Regions from separate parts of the Dyadobacter sp. CY327 genome, predicted to be linked through region 2. Evidence: riboswitches for the same ligand, from Rfam matches in the RefSeq annotation. Region 2 holds a riboswitch; the other holds the start of a gene.
The links. A riboswitch is a leader RNA that binds a small molecule or an ion and turns the genes downstream of it on or off. The one in region 2 is predicted to bind cobalamin.

Region 1: another riboswitch for cobalamin. It lies ahead of LZG74_RS01390 (TonB-dependent siderophore receptor); the one in region 2 lies ahead of metE (5-methyltetrahydropteroyltriglutamate--homocysteine S-methyltransferase).

Annotation. Positions count from the first base shown of each region.
Region 1 covers NZ_JAJUXJ010000001.1:302,511-307,264, forward strand. Annotated here, with positions in the region: gene LZG74_RS01385 (YncE family protein) at 1-1,077, opposite strand, end outside; gene LZG74_RS01390 (TonB-dependent siderophore receptor) at 1,129-3,021, opposite strand; cobalamin riboswitch at 3,098-3,299, opposite strand; gene LZG74_RS01395 (DMT family transporter) at 3,380-4,321, shown strand; gene LZG74_RS01400 (DUF255 domain-containing protein) at 4,387-4,754, shown strand, end outside.
Region 2 covers NZ_JAJUXJ010000002.1:260,626-265,379, forward strand. Annotated here, with positions in the region: gene LZG74_RS10685 (methylenetetrahydrofolate reductase) at 1-109, opposite strand, end outside; gene metE (5-methyltetrahydropteroyltriglutamate--homocysteine S-methyltransferase) at 211-2,511, opposite strand; cobalamin riboswitch at 2,550-2,692, opposite strand; gene LZG74_RS10695 (TonB-dependent receptor plug domain-containing protein) at 3,102-4,754, shown strand, end outside.

The DNA.
Region 1 (4,754 bases), on a different contig from region 2:
GAAGAAGAAGCCTGTTGGCGCAACATTCACTTTTACTGAATCAACAAGTGATCCGTCTGCGCGGTAACGGAGCGCATAACCTGCCTGCGCGAACGAAGGCGTTACACCTGCATACAAAAGCCCTTGCGTAGGGTCAACTGCCAAACCTGTGAAAATTCTCTTGATTAATGGCGTCGTAACATTCACCTGCGCGTCGCTGATGCCGAATTTATAAGTTCCTCCATGTTCGCCGGCAGCATCAAAGTATGACAGAACAAAGAAAACCGTTCTCTTATCCGGGCTGAAAGCAAAGTTGGATGCAGATTTGGTCGCATCGCTTCCCAATGACAATGTAGCGTCTGCATTGTAAGAATCAGGGTTCATTTTAATGACCTTAATGCCATCATTTACCCAAAGTTTTCCATCCGCATCAATCCCGATTGGGTTTGGTGCGTTTTCAAATGAAATTGATTTATCAATTGCGTTTGTGGTCGTATTGATCACCGTCAACGTTGTGCCGCCGCCATAGGAAACCGTTCCCACAAACAACTTGCCGTTATTCAAAACCAGATTTTCCGGCCCGCCCGATGTGATCTCGATTTGGTCAACCACTTTATTGGTAACTAAATCAACGACAGCTACATAACCCGTCGTGAATTTGAAATCGGCATTGGTTCCCCAGCAAGACACATATGCTTTGTTGTTGGTCCCAAAAACCACTTCCCGTGGATTCTCAATTTCCGGAGCGCCAATGGTCGCAATTCTCTGGAAAGTGTTGCTGTTGACAATCTCAACCTTATCCTGGCCGGCAGACATATTGTCCACAAGAATGATCCCGGTTGCGTCCAGGGCCACATAATCCTGCACGCCGCCTTTCAATGTAGTCCCGTTTGCCGTGTTGAAAATGTCAATCTCCGCAGTGGTTTGTTCTCTCGTAAAGAACGAGATCGCTCCGTTATTTTGAGAGAAATTCCCTTCATTCACCACAAAAACACCCTGGATATAATCACCCTTCGGAGCCGGGTCGCTTTGGTTACACGACCATGCGAAAAGAGACAAAGAGGTAAGAGATGCTAATCTGAATAACTGTTTTTTCATTTTTTGCTTTATTAGTTGTAAAGTTTTTGCCACATAACCTCTTGTAAAACATTACTTTGCGGAATGTGGCGGGTCATAAATTAAAATTAAACTTAATGCAAAGCTTCTGCCAGGCATTGCATTGTTTCTTACATTTAGATAAAACGTGTTTGCCAGATTATTGATCTGTCCCTGCAACCGCATTTTTATTTTATCCCAGACAAAAGTATGTTCTGCCAGCAAATTTGCGAGCGAATATCCTTCTAAAAATTGCGTATTATCAAATGTGCTGAAACGCTTGCTGATCGTCTGCGCCTGACCTGTGAGCCTCGTATTTTTATATTGGATAAATGCATTCAAATTTCCTGAATGCATCGGCACAAATACAAGCTGCTTGCCGATAATATCCGAGGAATAGGCATCATAAGCTTTTTCCTGAGCGCTTTTATTGAGCGCATAACCCAGGTTGATGCCTGATTTCCAGTCATTTATCTGATGTCGCCACCCAGCCTGCGCTTCAATGCCACGCGCCAGCACCTGCTGCAAGTTTTCTACACGGTAACTTTGCGTAGGATTCCAATAAGTCCAGTCCTTAATGCGGTTGTGATATGCCGTCAGGGAAGCTGAAAATGTTTGGTTAGCATCGATAACAATGTTTTGTTCGAGGCTAACTTCTTTGTTCCACCCGTTTTCCGGCCTGATATCCGGGTTTCCGAGTTCTTTCCAGAAGCGTTCATTCAATGTAGGCACGCGGTAACTTCTTCCTATTGAGCCTTTTAATTTCAGATTATGGGTTTCTTTTTGGACTATAAAATAGTCTGCTCCTAATGAAGGCGTGAATGGCGGATCAAATTTAGTTACAAATGCCTGCCTTAAATTCCCGGAAATGACCAGTCGGGCGGTGGCCTGCCAGCGCGTTAACAGAAAAATGTCACCTCTGTTTTCTGTCACCAATGCTTTATCATAGCCAGCGACCTGGGCGCGGTAATGTGCCCATTCGCCTCCTGCTTTAATTTGAATTGCATTGAATTGAAAATCGCGTTCAACACGGTTTGAAAACTTGTCTGTTACCGCATGGTCCAGCTGACTATAATCACCTTTGGCATAATCAATAATGTCTCTCACCCACGAAGTGCGGATCGTGAAGTCTTTAAATTGATAGCGTAACATCGTCCTGTAAGCCTCCGTTAAAGTCAGTTCGCGCCCAGCTTTGTCTTCCGGTGTTAACGTGAGCCGGTTACGGGTTAGCCATACATGCGCCGAAATCTGATGATCATTTTTTGAATTGAAAAACAAATCCTGCACCAGACCTCGCTGGAAAGAAGTGGATGGCAAAACAGTATATTGATTTCGCTCGGTGTATGGAAAATCGTTGTTCATACGGCCGTCATACACATTTGTCTTGCCTGAAAAGCTCCACTGATCACTGATCACCGCCGCATAGCGTGCTGTAACCTGGGTCTGGTGGTTGTTGAAACTTTCCTGCTGCCGGCCGATTGAAAGCTGCAAAGGCTGGGTCGATGGAGCGCTTCCCAGCAAAATACTCCCTCCCACGGCATCACTGCCGACAATGCTGGCAGCAGATCCATATTGGACAGAAAGCTGATCAAAACCGGTAACTGGGATGGTTGAATAATCTGTCTGGCCAAGGATAGGAGAATTAATGTTCAAACCATTCCATAACACAGCGGTATGGTTAGCCGACGTTCCGCGGAAAGAGGCCGTATTAAGCTGACCGGGGCCGTAATTTTTGAATGCAATCGGCGTGTAAAGCGAAAGCAGCTCGCTGATATTCTGGAAGCGGAAAAGATTCAGAGACGCTGAATCGAACTTTTGGATTTTGAGCCCGCTCATGAATTTTTCAGGAACAAAACCCTTTACGGTAACAGGTTCCAGGCGAATGCTATCCGACTGTGCAACGAGCATTTCCGGACGGAAAAGCCATGTTGCAATGGTCAAAGCCAAAAAAAACTTCCGGTCAATAATCACCTGGTGTCAAATATGTAGCGTTATCAGCTTTGTTTTTCCTCCGAAAACAAAATTTGATAGATCAACTTCTGGCAGGTCTCCTGGCTCGTCTTTTTGGTCCGTGGCCTTCCCGTTCGAGGAACAGTGGCATAGGGGATTGGATCAATATAAACAGACTCACAGTTGCGGGGACAGCTTCCGGTTCAACGGAATTCCCTATTAAGCCTTCATGCCGCATTGAAGCAGCTTTCGGCGCCAAAGGTGCAAAGGTAGTGAATTGGCCGGATTTCCGACGCGGTAACATATCCTTTATCTTCTGTACGATATGCTTTATCTTTGGCCAAAATCCTGATCATTGTTGGCTGCTCCTGCTCAAAATCTGACTGTAACTTCTTCGCAAAAAGGCATTTATCTGATGCTCGGCGCGGCATTTTTCTTTTCCCTCACCTCCGCAATTTCCAAGTGGCTCGGCCGTGATTTCCACATTGTACAGCTTGTATTTTTCCGGAACATTGTTGGGGTTGTGTTTGTAGTCACCAGCATTTGGCGACGTCCTGTAAGGCAGCAGGGAGGCAAGCTGGGGCTGCTTATTTTCCGCGGCGTTGTGGGCACATTGTCGTTGTATATGCTTTTTTATGCGATACAAACACTGGGGCTTGGCCGCGCCTCCACATACCAATACACTTATCCCATTTTCCTCGCATTGCTATCCTGGCTGCTGATCGGCGAAACGCTCAATTCCCGTGAGTGGGCAGCTATTTTTGTTGGCTTTACCGGCATCCTGTTCGTTTTCCGGCCCGATCTTTCCATTTCGCTGCGGGACAATGCCTTAGGGCTCGGCAACGCATTGTTAACAGCAATTTCTTATTTGTCAATCAGGCAGTTAGGTGTTGTTTATGACTCACGCGCCATCATCCTTTCTTTTATGTTGAGCGGCATTGTGATGCCCATTATTTCCATGCTCGTCGGGACTTACTATCCTATGGAAAATCTGGATTTCCTGATTGGCACATTCACCTGGCCATCTCAAATTTCGCAATGGCTTGGCTTTCTGGCGCTCGGACTGACGGCGCTAGTGGGTCAGAGAATGCTGACGCAATCCTTCACATTTGACAAAGCCGGGCGCGTTGCTGCCATTGGTTATTCCAATATTCTGTTCTCAGTTCTGATCGGTTTTTTCATGGGAGAGGCCATTCCTTCATTCTCTATGTTCGCAGGCATGTTGCTGATCGTAGGAGGAGGAGTTATGGTTTCGCTGGCAAAAAGAAAGCCCGCTATGGCAGCCGATCCGGAATAAAGTCAGCCATTAAGCACAATTATTCCACCGTGAAATTTGTTCATTCATTGAAATCAAATGAAGTTATGAAAAGATCAGCTGCATCATTTTTTCTGTTTTTGGCCATCCTAACAGTGGCCTCGGGTTTCAGATCCGACAAAAACAGGCCCGCGGAAGGCATTCAATGGTTAACAATTGAAGAAGCCTACGCTAAAATTCAGCAAGAGCCCCGCAAGGTTTTGATCGATGTATATACTGATTGGTGCGGATGGTGCAAAGTGATGGACCGCGAGACGTTCAAAAATAAAGCAGTTGTCGAGTACGTCAACCGCAAATACTACGCCGTCAAGCTCGATGCAGAACAGAAAAAAGCCATCACATTAGGAGACAAAAAATTCGAATTTCTCTCCGAAGGCGGGCGAGGTGTACATCAACTCGCATTAGCTCTTACCAA
Region 2 (4,754 bases):
TTTTATCTGCGATTTCTGCAACCCGCTCAGGGGTTGTGCCTGCCTTTGGAGGAGTGATGCCGTAAAGCATTACACCGGACTGTCTGGATTTGATCTTTTCTAAAAACATAAATGGTAGTTTGAATACGGCTCCTTGCTGCTTTTTAATTTTTTTGTTCAAATATATGATGGAATGCCCGTAATGGAATGCCCGCACTTCCTGATTTTGATTTACACTTCTGTTGCAATTTGCTCCCGCGCCTGTCTGGCAGCAGCTACCATATTTTCCAGAGCAGCTTTTGTTTCAGGCCATTTACGGGTTTTTAAACCGCAATCCGGGTTAACCCAAAGATTTTGTGCGGGCAACAGATCTGCCGCTTTGGCCAACAGCGAGCTCATTTCCTCTGTGGTTGGCACGCGCGGAGAATGAATGTCGTAAACGCCCGGCCCGATTTCGTTTGGATATTCGAAATGCGCGAATGCCTGCAACAACTCCATCTGCGAGCGGGATGTTTCAATGGTGATCACATCGGCATCCATCGCGGCAATGTGTTCGATGATATCATTAAATTCACTGTAACACATGTGCGTATGGATCTGCGTCCGGTCCTGAACGCCGCTGGCGGTGATGCGGAAGCCACGCACAGCCCATGCCAGATAATGCGGGCGCTTGGCTTTGCGGAGCGGCAAACCCTCGCGGATGGCTGCCTCGTCGATCTGGATAATGCCGATTCCGGCTTTTTCCAGTGCCAGCACTTCATCGTGAATCGCCAGCGCAATTTGGTTGCTGGTCTGCTCACGCGGTTGGTCATCGCGTACAAACGACCATTGCAAAATGGTAACCGGGCCGGTCAACATGCCTTTCATGGGTTTGTCGGTTTGGGCAGCGGCAAATGTGCTCCACCGCACCGTCATATCAGCAGGACGGCTGATGTCGCCATAGATAACCGGCGGCTTTACACACCGGCTTCCATAGCTTTGAACCCAACCATTTTTTGTAAATAAAAACCCATCAAGCTGCTCGCCGAAGTATTCGACCATGTCGTTGCGCTCAAATTCACCGTGCACCAGCACATCTAACCCGATTTCTTCCTGCCAGCGGATTGCTTCTATCGTAGCCTGTTCAATTGCATTTTCATATGCTTCGAGCGTCAGATCGCCTTTTTTGAACCTGGCGCGCAGCTGGCGGATATCGTCTGTTTGTGGGAATGAGCCAATGGTCGTTGTCGGGAATGCAGGCAGGTTGAAGCGCTCGCGCTGGATTTGCTGGCGCACCGGAAAAGCCGTGCTGCGCGTTGCATCTGCATCCGTGATAGCGGCCACCCGGTCCTTCACGGCTTGCTTATGCACTTTTTGTGACGATCTTCTGCTTGCGATCGCTGCCTTATTTTCTGCTAACAGTTCAGTATTCCCATCAGCAATCTGGCTTAGCGCATTAATCTCAACCAGTTTTTGCCTGGCGAAAGCCATCCAGTTTTTGATTTCCGGATCAATGGCCGTTTCCAGTTCCAGATCGATCGGGCTGTGCAGCAGTGAGCAGGACGGTGCAATGATAACACGATCTGCTCCTAACTTACCGACGGCCAGATTGATCAGATGCAAAGATTTTTCATAGTCATTTTTCCAGACGTTACGGCCGTCCACTACGCCCACGGATAAAATCAAGCGGTCCGGAATAAGCGAAAGCACTTCGTCCAACTGCTCCGGAGCCCTTACCAGATCCACATGCAATGCATCAACCGGCAGGCCAACGGCCAGGGTCGTATTATCCAGTAATGCTTCAAAATAGGTAGCCACCAAGATTTTCACGCCGCTAACCTGCTGTGCGAAGGTTTTGTAGGCAAATTCAAATGCTTCCTTTTCCTTTTTGGTAAGATCAAGTGCCAGGCAAGGCTCGTCGAGCTGAATCCATGTTGCACCCGATTGGCCCAGACGGTTAATGATCTCAATGTAAACCGGAACCAGGCTGCTGATAAGCTCAATGCGCTCGAATCCTGACTCTTTTTCTTTACCCAACAAAAGATAGCTTACCGGCCCGATGATCACCGGCTTGGCTTTTGCTCCCAGCAGCGCTTTGGCTTGGTTATATTCGTTGAAAATATTTTCGTTGTTGATGCGGAATTGCTGATCGGCTTTGAATTCGGGCACAATGTAATGGTAGTTCGTGTCCAGCCATTTGGTCATTTCCATGGCTGTGATATCCAGACCATTCTTTTGGTATCCGCGCGCCATCGCAAAATACAAATCCAGCTCTTCATTGTCCGTTGCCTGCGAGCGCACTGCTTCATAACGCTGCGGAACGACGCCCAGTAAGAGGCTTGTATCCAATGTCTGGTCATAGAAACTGAAATCATTGCATGGGATCAGGTCGATGCCCGCTTCCAGCTGAGTCTGCCAGTTCTCTTCTTTGATCTTTTGAGCCACATTGTAAAGCTCAGTCAGATCGATCTTACCTGCCCAGAATTGTTCACAGGCTTTTTTGAGTTGTCTTTGTCCACCAATCCGCGGGTAGCCAAGGTTTTGTGTTAGCATTTTGTCGTTTGTTTAAATAAAAATTGTTACAAGCGCTTTGCTTAACATTGGTAACAGGCAGTAACCTGACTTGTAACCTGCCCTCTAAGGCGGTTACTCACAGTTGCGCGACAGCTCGTGAATTCCACACGATTCCCTATTAATCCGACCTTCGTCGAAAACCTGTTTCCAGTTGTTATGGTAAAGAACGATTCGCGATATTTTGTATCCGGCAAAGGATTAAATATCTACGCAAAGCTATGTAAGAAGCATTTAATCTCTACACATTGCCATATTTTTAGATATTATCACTATTCAATAGTCAAAAACACTGCATTTCTATCTTTTTCAACATTAAAATGTCGGTGCTAACAGATAAAATTCTACGGATGATGGAAGTTGAGAAGCGCCCTGTTGGATTAACGCGTTTTACATTGATGAGTAATTGTTGTTACCCCAGGTAACATTTGTCTTTTTTGTCTTGCTATTCAAAATATCGGGGCCTATATTTGCACTCACTAGACTTAGTCTAAATAAGACTTGCTTCACACCTATTTCTGAAAACCCGGCAGTGGCAACTGTAAGGGCAATTAATTAAGAAAAATCATCGAATGTTATTGAAGCCTTCTCTACTCATTACAGCAATTGTTAGCCTTTTTCATCTTCATACTTTTGCACAGACATCTGCCCTGAAAACGGCAGTAGTCAAAGGAAAAATCAGCGACGACAAGGGTTCGGTGGTCAGCTTTGTAACCATAAGGGTTAACGGGACCAGCATCGCCACTTTCTCTGAAACCGATGGCACCTACACATTGAAAGATGTGCCTTACGGCCATCAGGAAATTATGATTACGTCTGTCGAAATCAAATCCAAAACTTCCAGGATCCACGTTCACAAACCCACGCACGAGTTTAACGCGGTTGTAGCTAAAACCGCCCAGGATCTCAACGAAGTGCAGATTGTTCAGAAAACGGAAAAGAAACAGCTTGAAACGCAGGGATTTGCAGTCGCAATCATTGAAACAAAAGAAGCTTCGCTCCGCAACTTAACCACCAATGAACTGCTGGACCGGGCCGTAGGCGTCCGCGTTCGTCAAAACGGTGGAATCGGATCACGCGTGGAGTATAACCTGAATGGCATGTCCGGCAGTGCGGTTGGGATTTTCCTGGATGGCATTGAGATTTCAACTTATGGGTCCTCCTTCAATCTGAACAACATTCCACCTGCAATGATCGAACGCATTGAGGTTTACAAGGGTGTGTTGCCCTCGCATTTGACAGGCGATTACGTGGGCGGGGCCATCAATGTGGTTTTGAAAAAAGACGCTTCCCAAAACAACATTACAGCTGCGGTTGCCTACGGATCTTTCAACACATTTCAGGCTGATCTTTCCGGAATCTACCGTAACAAGCAAACAGGTTTTACCACCAGGGCATCAGGCTTTTACACCTACACCGACAACAGCTACACCACCTGGGGCAAGTTTTCAAAATTTGTGCATCCCGACCGAACATTGGAGCGGTATTACAGGGCCAAAAGATTCAATAATGCTTATAAGTCAATCGGCGGCAGGTTTGAAGTCGGATTTACGAATGTGAAATGGGCGGACCAGTTTTTCATAGGTTACAATATTTCAGACACTTACAGCGAAATCCCGCACGGCACCACCATGGCAAGGCCTTATGTGGGCAGGTTTGGTGAGTATCAGGCGCATGTGGTCAGCCTGAATTATAATAAGAACAATTTCCTGGCCAAAGGATTGGCGCTGAATGTAAATGCGGTCCGCAGTTACAGGAGCACATATGTTCAGGATACAGTTGGCCAGGTTTACAACTGGGACGGAAAACCCAGAATGCTCATCCGGAACGGGGAAGTTGTGCCCGTGCCGCCCACTCCGGGAATGGGCCAGCAAGGTGCCAAGAGCATTGTGGAAGTAAACCGGCAGATCACCAATATGCGCTCTAATCTGGGATACACTGTTTTTCCGGGTCACAGAATTTCCCTTAATCACAAGCTGGAAACCACCGACAGGGATGACAATGACCTGCTGAATCCGGAGCGGAAAGAAATGGTGACCATAAGCAGTGTAGTCAACAACATTCTTGCCTTAAACTATGAAGCGCAGTTCTTCAACGACAAGCTCAAAACAAACCTGCTGGGAAAATACACCTCCAACCGGACGATTCAAACGCGGCCTGAACTGATCGAACAAGACGGCGCAAACGTCATCAACAGGGTGCGCAACAAAACGGTGAACCACAAC